Regions from separate parts of the Streptomyces sp. NBC_00273 genome, predicted to be linked through region 1. Evidence: riboswitches for the same ligand, from Rfam matches in the RefSeq annotation. Region 1 holds a riboswitch; the other holds the start of a gene.

Region 1 (6,928 bases):
GTGCGCTACCCGTTCCGCAGCACCGACGGCGGATCCGTCATCGACCGGCAGACCACCGGCTCGCGCACCTGGGACCTCAACACCGACGGCGCCTCGCACTACGGTCTGGTCCCCGACTGGATCGAGGACATCCGCCTCGTCGGCGGCCAGGGCGTGGTGGACGACCTGTTCAAGGGCGCCGAGTCCTACCTGACCACCTGGGGGAACTCCGAGAAGCACAAGTCCGGGGTGAACCTCGCCACAGGCTCCCCGGCCTCGGCGTCGAGCGCGGAGTGGTGGAACCCCTTCGTGAACTTCTCCCCGGGCCGGGCCGTGGACGGGGACTCGGGCACCCGCTGGGCCAGCGAGTGGAACGACAACCAGTGGCTGCGCATCGACCTCGGGTCCGCGAACCGGGTGGGACGCATCACCCTCGACTGGGAGGCCGCGTACGGGAAGTCGTACCGCATCGAGGTCTCCACGGACGACACGAACTGGCAGACCGTCTGGTCCACGACCGCCAGTGACGGCGGCCTGGACACGGCACGCTTCTCCGGGGTGCCGGCCCGCTACGTCCGCATCCAGGGACTCCAACGCGGCACCAAGTGGGGGTACTCGCTCCACGAGGTCGGCGTCTACAGCAGCTGATCCCGCCGAACGGAAGTCCAGGGGCCGGGGCCGGCCGGATCTACTGATCCGGCCGGCCCCGGCCGCCATGGCACCACGCACCAGGCGCCAAGCACCACGCACCGCAGCACGAACCGGAAGGAACGCCCATGGCACGGATGCCCTCGGCCGAGCGGCGCCGGCAGCTGACCGAGGCCGCCATCCGCGCGATGACCCGCGACGGCGTCGCCGCGACGACGACCAGGTCGATCGCCGCCGAGGCCGGCGTGTCCCTGAGCGTCTTCCATTACTGCTTCGACTCCAAGCAGGCCCTGCTCGAATCCGTCATCGCGGCGATCACCGACCACAGCGTCACCCTGGTGAGGGAGGCGATCCAGCCGAAGGCCACGCTGCACGAGACCGTCCGGGCGGGCTTCCAGGCGTACTGGGACCATGTGTCCGCCCACCCGGGCGAACACATGCTCACCTACGAACTCACCCAGTACGCCCTGCGCCGGCCGGACTTCGAACACCTGGCGCGGCGGCAGTACGAGCGGTACTGCGACACCTACACCGAACTGATCGAGCAGCTGCGCCACCACATGGCCTTCGAACTCCGCGTGCCCGTGAGCGTGCTGGCCCGCTATCTGGCCGCCATGACCGACGGCCTGACGCTGAACCACCTCGTCCTCGGCGACGACCGGATCTCGGCGGACGTCCTCGATGTGATCACCGACCACGTCGCGGGCCTCGTCGGCGACGACGGGGCGTCCGCGGGCGCGCCCGCGCGCTAGAGCTCGGCGCGTACCTGCCGGGCCGCCTCGACCAGGTTCTCCAGGGACGCCCTGGTCTCCGGCCAGCCCCGGGTCTTCAGGCCGCAGTCGGGATTGACCCACAGCCGCTCCGCCGGGATGGCCCCCAACCCCTTGCGCAACAGGGCCGTCGCCTCGGCGACGGAGGGGATCCGCGGCGAGTGGATGTCCCAGACGCCGGGACCGACCTCGCGCGGGTAGCCGGCGCCCGCGAGTTCACCGGCGACCTGCATGTGGGAACGGGCGGCCTCCAGGCTGATGACATCGGCGTCGAGGTCCTCGATGGCCTCCACGATGTCACCGAACTCGGCGTAGCACATGTGCGTGTGGATCTGGGTGTCCGGGCGGACTCCGGCCGTGGTGAGCCGGAAGGACTCGGTGGCCCAGGCGAGGTAGGCGGCGTGATCGGCGGCCCGCAGCGGGAGGGTCTCGCGCAGGGCGGGTTCGTCGACCTGGATGACCGCGGTGCCGGCCGCCTCCAGGTCGCCCACCTCGTCGCGCAGGGCGAGCGCCACCTGGCGGGCGGTGTCGCCGAGGGGCTGGTCGTCGCGGACGAAGGACCAGGCGAGCATGGTGACGGGGCCAGTCAGCATGCCCTTGACCGGCTTGGACGTCTGCGCCTGGGCGTACGTGGTCCAGCGCACGGTCATCGGGTCGGGGCGGGAGACGTCGCCGGCCAGGACGGGCGGACGGACGTAGCGGGTGCCGTAGGACTGGACCCAGCCGTGCTGGGTGGCCAGGTAGCCGGTGAGCTGCTCGGCGAAGTACTGCACCATGTCGTTGCGTTCGGGCTCGCCGTGCACCAGTACGTCGATGCCGGCCTTCTCCTGGAAGGCCAGGACCTCCCGGATCTCGGCCCGGATGCGGTCCTCGTAGCCGGCGGTGTCGATGCGCCCGGCCCGCAGGTCGGCGCGGGCGGTGCGCAGTTCGGTGGTCTGCGGGAACGATCCGATCGTGGTCGTCGGAAGCAGCGGGAGGCCCAGGTGCGCCCGCTGGGCGGCGGCCCGCTCCGGGTACGGCTGGGCGCGCCGCCCGTCCGCGCCGGTGACGGCGGCGGTGCGGGCCCGGACGGCCGGATCGTGGGTGAGGGCGGATCCGGCGCGGGAGGCCAGGTCGGCCCGGTTGGCGGCGAGTTCGGCGGCGATGGCCTCCGTGCCGCGGGCCAGGCCCCGGGCGAGCGTGGCGACCTCCGCGGTCTTCTGGCGGGCGAAGGCGAGCCAGCGCCTCACCTGCGGGTCGACGTCCCGTTCGGCGGTGGCGTCCAGCGGCACGTGGAGCAGGGAGCAGGAGGCGGCCACGTCCACCCGGTCGGCGAGCCCGAGGAGGGTGCCGAGGGTGCTGAGGGACTTCTCGTAGTCGTTGATCCAGATGTTGCGGCCGCCGACGACACCGGCGACGAGGCGCTTGCCGGGCAGGCCGCCGACGGCGGCGAGGTCGTCGAGGTTCGCGGCCGCGGCCTCGGTGAAGTCCAGGGCGAGCCCTTCGACGGGTGCCTTGGCCAGCACGGGCAGGGCCTCGCCGAGCCGGTCGAAGTAGGAGGCGACGAGCAGCTTGGGCCGGTCGGGCAGGCCGCCGAGCTCGCGGTACGCGCGGGCGGTGGCGTTCAGCTCGGCCGGGGTGCGGTCCTGCACCAGGGCGGGCTCGTCCAGTTGCACCCATTCGGCTCCGGCGGCGCGCAGGTCGGCCAGGACCTGCGCGTAGACGGGCAGCAGCCGGTCGAGCAGGGCCAGCGGATCGAAGTCGGCGGCGACGCCGGGGGCGGGCTTGGCCAGCAGCAGGTAGGTGACGGGTCCGACCAGGACCGGGCGGGCGGCGTGGCCCAGCCCGAGCGCTTCCTCCAGCTCGGCGACCTGCTTGGTGGAGTCGGCGGTGAAGACCGTGTCCGGGCCGAGCTCCGGCACCAGGTAGTGGTAGTTGGTGTCGAACCACTTGGTCATCTCCAGCGGCGCCACGTCCCGGGTACCGCGCGCCATGGCGAAGTACCCGTCGAGCGGGTCGGCCAGGGCGGCGGCGCGGTGCCGCGCGGGGACGGCGCCGACCATCACGCTGGTGTCCAGCACGTGGTCGTAGTACGAGAAGTCACCGGTGGGCACCTCGGTGATGCCGGCGTCGGCCAGCTGCTGCCAGTTGGCCCGGCGCAGGTCGCGGGCGGTTTCCCGGAGGGCTTCGGCGTCGTTGCGGCCGCTCCAGTAGCCCTCGACGGACTTCTTCAGTTCGCGGTTGGGGCCTTGGCGGGGGTAGCCGTACACGGTGGCCACCGTGGGCCGTCCTGCGGCGGCGGGGGTCGTGCGGGTCACGGAACTCTCCTTCGCGAGCGTTCTCCTGTGGACCCGGTGAGGGGTCGAGGGCGCGAAGGGATGACGAACCGGGCGGATGCCGACCGGGTACGGGTGCGTGCGGCTGCACGTGCCCGCGGTCGTCCGCCTGATGTGTCGCCGACCCGCCCACGAGGTCACCGGGATTTCCGCGCGCGATCGGTCGCGCACGGGCAACGGGCAGGTCTTCGGACTCGCGGGCGCGTCCCGTCGTACGGATGCCGTACGAGACTCCTACTGGCCGTCGCTTCCCAGACCCGTCCGGGCCCAGTGCGTATGACGGCGGTCGTTCCCGCTCACCGCTGCGGGGCAGTCCCGGATTCCCACCGGGTTCCCTCTTGCGACGCATCCCGCCTGGCGGACGGGGCGAACCAGCTGCCCGGCCAGAGTAGACGGCGTTGCCCGCCGGCGCGCGGGGTTGTCCGGCATCCGGATGGCGGGGTGAGACACATGAGGGTCGAAATCCAGCCATGGAGTGAATTGCGTCACTGCGGCGCGAGTTGTGTCCCGCTTGTCCGTTTACCGGATCGAACTGCCCGGTCAGGGCAGTACGTTGCAGCTCTCTGCATCGAGATCGCTCGATGACCACCGGAAGACCGAGGAAGTATGGCTGGACCGGTCCCGCGCGCCGCACTCGCCCTGCGCGCCGCCCTGGTGTCCGTGGTGGCATGGGGCGGTCTCACCGCATGCGCCGCCGACGACGAAGCGTTGCAGTACGCGACCGACTACGCGGGGCACGAACCGCTGGGCGTGGTCGGGTACCCCACCTCCGAATCCCTCCAGATCACCCAGAAGCTGATCTGGCGGCTCGCCGACGGCAAGGCCGAGGAGGTGGAGTCGCTCGCCGCCGACCCCGACGACGCGAAGGGGGACGTCGAGCGGACCGCGCGGAACTGGATCCGGGCCTTCCACGAGGGGGCCAAGGGGAAGGTGACCGCGGAGTTCTACGACGAGGGGTCCGTGCGGCAGCTCGTCGTCGTGTACTTCCACGACACGGGCCAGACCAAGTCGTTCACGGTGCGCCTCACCGGAAGGGCCGGAGAGGACGGTTGGCGCGTGACCATGCGGGAGCCGGACCCGAAGCAGGCCTCGGCAACCCCCGACTGGGTCCCGAGGACTCCCGGGGCCCTCGGCTCGAAGACGACGCGATGACCCGCTCCGCCATCGTCACGAGGTGAAGGGCGCCGTCCCGCGGATCACTCCGCCGGACGGCGCCCCCGGGCTCGCGGGAAGCGGGATCGGCCGGATCAGGAGCGGTCCAGCAGCGTGGTCAGGACCTCGTGCAGGACCGCCGCCGGATCCGCCACCGCCTGCGCCGAACGCCACGCCACGAAGCCGTCCGGGCGGACGAGGACCGCGCCCTGCCCGGTCGTGCCGTGCACCTCGGTCCAGTCGCCGCCGTTCGCCGGGATCAGGTCGGCCTCCGGACCGGTGCCGATCGCGTACACGTCCAGGGGAACGCCCAACTGTTCGGCGACGGACCGCCCCGCGGCACGCCACGGAGCGCCCTCGGAGCACAGCAGGACGAAGGATCGCTCGTAGAGGTCCACGGTGGACTTCGGCTCCGGATCCCCCGGACCACAGAGCCACATGTGCGGTGCACGACTGCCCGGATCGCCGCAGAGCCGCATCCGTTCGGGCACGACGGGCTGCTCCGGGTCGGCTCCCAGCACCGCGCCCTGGTTGTAGCGGTAGCCCATGGCCACGGAGAGGACCCCGCCCTGCCGGCCGCCGCCGACGCCGGGCGCGGAGTCCGGCCCGGCCGCAGGCGTGGGCGCGGACCCGGAATCCGGAGCGGGCGCGGACGTGGGTTCGGGGTCGGGCTCGTATCCCGGGTGGCTGTGCTCCGCCGACCGCGCCGAGGCGCGCTCGCTCGTCGCCCGGGCCACCGGCAACCGCTCGGCCTCGTAGGTCTGCAGCAGCCCCGGCCCGGCCGAACCGTTCAGCACCGCGGCGAGCTTCCAGGCGATGTTGTGGGCGTCCTGGATGCCGGTGTTCGAGCCGAACGCCCCGGTGGGGGACATCTCGTGGGCGGAGTCACCGGCCAGGAAGACCCGGCCGACCGCGTACCGCTCGGCGACCCGCTCGGCGGCGTGCCACGGGGCCTTCCCGGTGACCTCGACGTCCAGGTCCGGGGCGCCGACGGCCCGGCGGATGTGCTCCACGCAGCGCTCGTCGGTGAAGTCCTCCAGCGTCTCGCCCCGGTCCGGGTGCCAGGGCGCGTGGAAGACCCACCGCTCGCCGTTGTCGACCGGCAGCAGGGCCCCGTCGGCATCGGGCTTGGTCAGGTAGCACACGATGAAACGCCGGTCGCCGACCACGTGGGCCAGCATCTGCGACCGGAAGGTGATGCTCACGTTGTGGAACAGGTCCCCGGAGCCGCTCTGGCCGATCCGGAGCGCCTCCCGCACGGGGCTGCGCGGCCCGTCGGCGGCGACGAGGTAGTCCGCGCGCACCGTGCTGTGCTCCCCGGTCTCCCGGTTCTTCACGATCGCGGTGACCCCGCCCGGGTCCTGGTCGAAGGAGAGGAGTTCGGTGGAGAAACGCAGGTCAGCCCCTAGTGAGGGGGTCACGGACATCAGGACCGGCTCAATGTCGTTCTGGCTGCACAGACACCATGCCGCCGGACTGAAGCGCGCGAGCGCGCCGCCCGGGTCGATCTCCTCGAAGAGCCACTCCTGATCGTCCCCGGTCAGCGAGCCGCCCTGCATGATGCCGTGGTTGTCCGCCAGGACCGAGGCGGCCTCACGGATCTGGTCCTCGACGCGGGCGACCCGGAACAGTTCCATCGTCCGTACGTTGATACCGCGTCCGCGTGGGTGCATCGAGGTACCCGCGTGCTTCTCGACCACCATGTGTCTGATGCCATGCCGGCCGAGGAAGAGCGAGGTGCACAGACCCACCAGCGAGCCGCCCACGATGAGGACCGGGACGTGGTGGTCGACGTTTTCCTTCATGGCTCTTCCATGCCCTGTACGAGGCCGGTTCCCTCGCTCGTTCACCCGCTTGGTTCTCTCCTCTCGCGCCGCAGGGATTACGGGACAACGATCGGTTCGGGTGGCGCCGCCCGTGGCGACCGTGTGGTCTCGAAGGAGTGTGAACGATGACAACCTTGTCGGAACGGATATCCCAGTCCGCCTTCGACGGCTCGAGACTTCGGGTCGTTCTGCTGCTGGATCTGTACGACGGTGCGCAGAATCAGTTCCTGGAGGTGTA
Region 2 (6,928 bases), 850 kb from region 1:
CCGTGGAAGATCAGTACGGGGACGCGCAGCGCGCCGGGGTCGGCTCCCGCCGGCCGGCGGTCGGCGCGCAGGCCCGCGAGGCCTTCGGCGGCCCGGACCGCCAGCGGCAGCACCACGCCGGGGACGCCCCGCGCCGCGGCGAGCCCGCGCAGGGTGGCGTGCCAGTCGAGTACCGGGGAGTCCAGGACCAGCCCGGAGATCCGGTGGGCGAGCGGCGAGCGCTCGAAGGCGTGCAGGGCCATGGTGGCGCCGGTGGACCAGCCGTACAGGACCACGCGGCGGGCCCCGTAGCGCAGGGCGTAGCGGATGGCCGCGTCCAGGTCGCGCCATTCCGATTCACCGAGGTGGCCGAGGCCGTCCGGGGAGGCGGGGGCGCCCAGGTCGCCCCGGTAGCCGAGGTCCAGGACGGGCAGCTGGTGGCGGTTCAGGAAGGGCATGACCACCATCGGGTGTTCCCGGCTGCTGCCGAGCCCGTGCACGGCGATCACCCAGGTGTCCCGGGCCGCGGGCACGAACCAGGCGGGCAGGGCCCCGAGCTCCCCGGGGACGTCCACGTCGGCGTGTTCGAGCCCGAGGGCGGTGCGCGGGTTGCCGACGTACACCTGGGGCGTGAGGGAGACCCGGGTGCCGGGGTCGAGGGTGCCGTGGGTGACGGAGACGAGCTGCCGCACGACGGCGTCCGGGCCGGGGTCGGCGTCCGGGACCACGGGCCCGACGACGGCGTGCACGCCGGGTGCGACCAGGCCGTACGTGCCGGGGCGCAGGGAGGCGAGCGAGCGGGTCAGCGTGATCCGGCCGTCGGTCGTGGAGTGGACGCTGAGCTTCGGCCCGCCGGGGAGCGGGCGTCCCGGTTCGGGCCGCAGGGCCGCGTCGGCGGCGTGCCGGGCGACGGCGACGGCGGCCGCGCCGGCACCGATGAGGGTCGTCGTGACGGCCGCAGCCGTCGCTGTCGCGGTACGCACTGCTCCAGTGTCGGGTCGGGGTCTCGGGCGGGCCACCGGAGCGGATCCCTCCGCGACGGGCACAGGATGGGCGCAGGGGGAGTGATCTGGGTCTCATTCGAGGCCCGGGGGGCGGGATCGCGCGCACGGCGAACCCCCTACGGAGGGGTTCATTCACCCGGCTTTGACGTGCATTAATGGTGTTATCACCGTAAGAATCAGGACGAATGGCCCGATCGCACCCCGGGCTAGTACACCGCTCCGCCCAAGTCAGTTCATCTTCCGTTCACCCAGGTTGCCTACGGTCGCCGAGCCACTGACGTCAAACAGAAGCCTGGGTAAATGGAGCACATAACGCTTCTCCTCGGGATCGTGATCATTACCGCTCTCGTGTTCGACTTCACGAACGGTTTCCACGACACAGCCAACGCGATGGCTACCACCATCTCGACCGGCGCCCTCAAGCCCAAGACGGCGGTGGCCATGTCCGCCGTGCTCAACCTCGTCGGCGCGTTCATGTCCGTGGAGGTCGCCAAGACGATCTCCAAGGGGCTCGTCAACGAGGAGGGCATCCAGCCAGAGGTGATCTTCGCCGCCCTGGTCGGAGCGATCCTCTGGAACCTCGTCACCTGGCTGGTCGGTCTTCCCTCCAGCTCCTCGCACGCCCTGATGGGTGGCCTCATCGGTGCCGCGGTCGCCTCCGCCGGCATCGGCGCGGTCAACGGCAGCGTCGTCATCACCAAGGTCCTCATCCCCGCGATCGCCGCCCCGCTGGTGGCCGGCATCGCCGCTTACCTGGCCGCCAAGGTCACGTACAAGCTGGGGAACAAGGTCGGCGAGAAGACCTCCGCCAAGGGTTACCGCGCCGGCCAGATCGCCTCGGCCGGTCTCGTCTCCCTCGCGCACGGCACCAACGACGCGCAGAAGACGATGGGCATCATCACCCTGGCCCTCATCGCCGGCGGCGCGATCGCGCCCGACGCGAACCCGCCGGTCTGGGTCATCGTCTCCGCCGGTATGGCCATCGCGATGGGCACCTACCTGGGCGGCTGGCGCATCATCCGCACCATGGGCAGCGGCCTGACCGACCTGCACCCGCAGCAGGGCTTCGCCGCCCAGACCTCGGCCGCGTCCGTCATCCTCGCCTCGTCGAACCTGGGCTTCTCGCTCTCCACCACCCACTCGTGCTCCGGTGCGGTCATGGGTGCGGGCCTGGGCCGCAAGGGCGGTGTGGTCCGCTGGTCCACCGCGACCCGCATGTTCGTCGCCTGGGGCCTGACCCTGCCGGCCGCCGCGCTGGTCTCGGCCGGTGCCGAGCTGGTCATGCGCATCGGTGACGTCGGCATCGCCGCGGTCACGGTCTTCCTGATCGGCTCCTGCCTGGCCATCTGGCTCATCTCGCGCCGCCAGGTCGTCGACCACAACAACGTCAACGAGGTGGAGTCGGCCCGCGCCGAGGAGCCGGGTGTCGTCACCACGGCGATCGCCGCGGTCACCGTCCCGCCGACCGTCGCCGCCGCCGGCACCACCGCCGCGGCGACGACCGCCGAGGTCACGGACGAAGCCCTCAAGGCCACCATCCCGGCCGCGACGCAGACCCCGGCGGCTACGGCCACCGCGGTCTGACCGAGACAGAGACACAGAGACCCGGACATTCAGAAAGCGGCAGTATGAAGATCGACTGGGAAGCGCTCGGCTCCGTCTTCGGGGTCAGCCTCTTCGCCACCGTCGCCCTCGTGACCCTCTTCACCCTGGGCCTGGTGGGCCTGTCCAAGCACGAGACCGCCACCGAGCAGGGCGGCACCGCCACCCTCGCCCGCAGCGGCGCGTACGCCTGCTTCGCCGTCATCGCGGCGGCCGTGGGCTACGGGATCTACCTGATCGTCGCCTGATCCGCCGCCCCGCGGCCGACCGGGCGTGAAGGCTCCCTCCGGGTTTGTCCCGGAGGGAGCTTTTCGCATCCCGCGCCCCTGCCGCGCCGCAGGTCAACGGCGAGTTGACGGGCCTTCGACGTGCGTGGTGGACTGCCGGAGCCAATACGGCGGCATGGAGAGGAAGTCCGGTGCGAATCCGGCGCGGTCCCGCCACTGTCACCGGAACCGCACGCCGCGCGTGCGTCCCGGGAGCCAGGAACTCTCGCCGCCGGACACGTCGAACCAGGGCGCGGACCCTGAGTGAGGACATACCTGTCACCATGCGTGCCGATCGCGTCTTCGCGTACGGCGCCACGGCGGGCCTGATCGGCGACCGGATCCTCGGGGATCCGCGCCGAGGGCACCCCGTGGCCGCCTTCGGACGGGCCGCCGCCGCCGTCGAACGCTCCCTGTGGCGCGACGACCGCGGCCGGGGCCTCCTGCACACCCTGGTGTGCGCCGGGGGCGCGGCCGCCGTCGGAGCGCTGGGCGCCCGAGCCGTGCGATCCCGGCCCGCGGCCGCCCGTATCGCCCTGACCGCCGCCGCCACCTGGGCCGTCGTGGGCGGCACCTCCCTGGGCCGCGAGGCCCGCGCCATCGGTGGCGCGCTCGCCGCCGGGGACGTCGAGGTGGCCCGGGAGCGGCTGCCCCACCTGTGCGGACGCGACCCGCAGGCCCTGGACGGGCAGCAGATGGCCCGCGCCGTCGTGGAGTCCGTCGCCGAGAACACCTCCGACGCGGTGGTCGGGGCCCTCGTGTGGGGCGCCGTCGCCGGAGTCCCCGGACTGCTGGCCTTCCGTGCCGTGAACACCCTGGACGCGATGGTCGGCCACAAGTCCTCCCGCTACCTGCGCTACGGCTGGGCCTCCGCCCGGCTCGACGACCTGGCCGGCTGGCCGGGAGCCCGGCTGACGGCGGTCGCCGCCGTACTGGCCGGCCCCGACCGGCGGGGCGCCGTACGGGCCTGGCGCGCGGACGCCGCCGCGCACCCGAGCCCGAACGCCGGACCCGTCGAGGCCTCCTTCGCCGGGGCGCTGGGTGTCAGACTGGGCGGAACCCTCGCGTACGGCGGCCGGGTCGAGCACCGGGCCGTACTGAACGGCGGGGCGGGGCGACCGGTGGAGGTCGCGGACATCGAGCGGGCGGTACGGCTGTCGCGGCAGGTGACCTGGCTGGCCCTGGGCGCCTGCGTGGCCGCCCGGCTGCTGGTCTCCCGTACGACACGGAGAGGGCGGCGCGGATGAGCGGCGCGAAGCGCGGCGGCGGTCTGCTGGTCGCGGGCACCACGTCGGACGCGGGCAAGAGCGTGGTCACGGCGGGCATCTGCCGCTGGCTGGCCCGGCAGGGCGTGAAGGTCGCGCCCTTCAAGGCGCAGAACATGTCGCTGAACTCCTTCGTGACGCTGGAGGGCGCCGAGATCGGGCGCGCCCAGGCGATGCAGGCCCAGGCGGCCCGCGTGGAGCCGACCGCTCTGATGAACCCGGTGCTGCTCAAGCCGGGCAGTGACCGCAGCAGCCAGGTGGTGCTGCTGGGCAAGCCGGTGGGCGAGATGAGCGCCCGCGGCTACCACGGCGGGCGCCAGGAGCAGCTGCTCGGCATCGTCACGGACTGCCTGGAGCAGCTGCGGGGCACGTATGACGCCGTGATCTGCGAGGGGGCGGGAAGTCCGGCCGAGATCAACCTGCGCCGGACCGACATCGTGAACATGGGGATCGCGCGGGCCGCACGGTTCCCGGTGGTCGTGGTCGGGGACATCGACCGCGGCGGGGTCTTCGCGTCCTTCTTCGGGACGACGGCGCTGCTCTCCCCCGAGGACCAGTCCCTGATCGCGGGATACCTGGTCAACAAGTTCCGCGGCGACGTGTCGCTGCTGGAGCCGGGCATGGAGATGCTCCGCGGCCTGACGGGCCGGGCCACGTACGGGGTGCTGCCGTTCCAGCACGGCCTGGGCATCGACGAGGAGGACGGCCTGCGGGTCTCCCTGCGCGGGGCGGTGCGCGAGTCCGTGGTCGCGCCTCCGGTGGGCGAGGACGTGCTGCGGGTCGCCGTGTGCGCGGTGCCGCTGATGTCGAACTTCACGGACGTCGACGCGCTCGCGGCGGAGCCGGGGGTCGTGGTGCGGTTCGTGGACCGGGCCGAGGAACTGGCCGATGCGGACCTGGTCGTCGTACCCGGCACCCGGGGCACGGTGAAGGCCCTCCAATGGCTGCGCGAGCGCGGGCTCGCGGACGCGCTGCTGCGGCGGGCCGCCGAGGGGCGGCCGGTGCTGGGCATCTGCGGCGGGTTCCAGGCGCTGGGCGAGCGGATCTCGGACGAGGTCGAATCGAAGGCGGGCGAGGTCGACGGCCTCGGCCTGCTCCCCGTACGGGTCCGCTTCGAGCGGGAGAAGACCCTGGCACGGCCTTCCGGAACGGCTCTCGGCGAGGAGGTCGCGGGCTACGAGATCCACCACGGCGTGGCCGAGGTGCTGGGCGGCGAGGCCTTCCTGGACGGCTGCCGGGTCGGGTCGGTGTGGGGCACCCACTGGCACGGTTCGCTGGAGTCGGACGGCTTCCGCCGGGCGTTCCTGCGGGAGGTGGCCGCGGCCGCCGGCCGCCGCTTCGTCCCGGCACCGGACACCTCGTTCGCCGCGCTGCGGGAGGAGCAGCTGGACCTGCTCGGCGACCTGATCGAAGAACACGCCGATACGGACGCACTGCTGCGGCTGATCGAGGACGGCGCTCCGGCCGGCCTCCCGTTCCTCCCCCCGGGCGCACCGTGACGGGCCGGGCCCTGCGGGGCTGTCCCCCACCCCGCCCCTTCCCGAAACCGGGCTCCGCCCGGACCCGCGCCCCAATCTCCCCCGGCTACCGCTGGGAGGGGCCCCCGTGCGGGGCTGACATCGCCCTGCGGGCCGTCCGGCCGCACGGCACCAGCCACATCAAGCCCCGCCGGCGATTGAGGCGCGGGGTCTGGGGCGGAGCCCCAGCAGCAGCGCCGCACACGGCAACGGTCCGCGCCTTCCAAGGAGTGAGCAACGCATGAGCACGCCCTACCCGTTCACCGCAGTGGTCGGCCAAGCCGACCTGCGGCTGGCGCTCCTGCTCAACGCCGTGAGCCCAGCGGTCGGCGGGGTGCTCGTGCGCGGTGAGAAGGGGACCGCCAAGTCCACCGCCGTCCGCGCGCTGTCCGCGCTGCTGCCGCAGGTCGACGTCGTGTCGGGCTGCCGGTTCAGCTGCGCGCCCACCGCGCCGGATCCGGCCTGCCCGGACGGCCCGCACGAGCCCGGTCCCGGCGGTCTGCGGCCCGCCCGCATGGTGGAGCTGCCCGTCGGCGCCTCCGAGGACCGCCTCGTCGGCGCCCTCGACATCGAACGGGCCCTCGCCGAGGGCGTGAAGGCCTTCGAGCCCGGGCTGCTCGCCGACGCCCACCGCGGGATCCTCTACGTCGACGAGGTCAACCTCCTCCACGACCACCTGATCGACCTGCTGTTGGACGCCGCCGCAATGGGCGCCTCCTACGTCGAGCGCGAGGGCGTGTCCGTCCGGCACGCCGCCCGCTTCCTTCTCGTCGGCACGATGAACCCCGAGGAGGGTGAGCTGCGGCCGCAGCTCCTCGACCGGTTCGGACTCACCGTCGAGGTGGCCGCCTCCCGCGAGCCCGCCCAGCGCGTCGAGGTGGTCCGCCGCCGGCTCGCCTACGAGGACGACCCGGCGGGCTTCGCGACCCGCTGGGCCGGGGACGAGCACGAGGTCCGCGCCCGGGTGGTGGCCGCGCGGGCGCTGCTCCCGACCGTCTCGCTCGGCGACACCGCGCTCCTGCAGATCGCGGCGACCTGCGCCGGGTTCGAGGTCGACGGGATGCGCGCCGACATCGTGATGGCCCGGACCGCGACCGCGCTGGCCGCCTGGGCCGGGCGGACCGACGTGCGCAAGGAGGACGTCCGGCAGGCCGCCCTGCTGGCGCTCCCCCACCGGCGGCGCCGCAACCCGTTCGACGCGCCGGGGCTGGACGAGGACATGCTCGACCGGATCCTGGACGAGTTCCCCGACGAGGAGCCGGAGCCCGAGCCGGAGCCCGAGGGCCCCGACGACG

What was found. Region 1 has a riboswitch for cobalamin ahead of metE (5-methyltetrahydropteroyltriglutamate--homocysteine S-methyltransferase). Riboswitches for the same ligand answer to the same signal wherever they lie in the genome.
Region 2: it holds a riboswitch for cobalamin, as region 1 does, so the genes downstream of both, OG386_RS32160 (cobalamin biosynthesis protein) here and metE (5-methyltetrahydropteroyltriglutamate--homocysteine S-methyltransferase) in region 1, are expected to answer to the same signal.

The regions. Positions count from the first base shown of each region.
Region 1 covers NZ_CP108067.1:8,056,932-8,063,859, reverse strand. Annotated here, with positions in the region: gene OG386_RS36120 (galactose-binding domain-containing protein) at 1-627, shown strand, start outside; gene OG386_RS36115 (TetR/AcrR family transcriptional regulator) at 756-1,379, shown strand; gene metE (5-methyltetrahydropteroyltriglutamate--homocysteine S-methyltransferase) at 1,376-3,694, opposite strand; cobalamin riboswitch at 3,875-4,103, opposite strand; gene OG386_RS36105 (hypothetical protein) at 4,319-4,864, shown strand; gene OG386_RS36100 (FAD-dependent oxidoreductase) at 4,960-6,714, opposite strand; gene OG386_RS36095 (SchA/CurD-like domain-containing protein) at 6,816-6,928, shown strand, end outside.
Region 2 covers NZ_CP108067.1:7,208,064-7,214,991, reverse strand. Annotated here, with positions in the region: gene OG386_RS32175 (alpha/beta hydrolase family protein) at 1-962, opposite strand, end outside; gene OG386_RS32170 (inorganic phosphate transporter) at 1,284-2,567, shown strand; gene OG386_RS32165 (hypothetical protein) at 2,612-2,833, shown strand; cobalamin riboswitch at 2,945-3,099, shown strand; gene OG386_RS32160 (cobalamin biosynthesis protein) at 3,136-4,098, shown strand; partial or broken gene OG386_RS32155 (cobyric acid synthase) at 4,095-5,612, shown strand; gene OG386_RS32150 (putative cobaltochelatase) at 5,875-6,928, shown strand, end outside.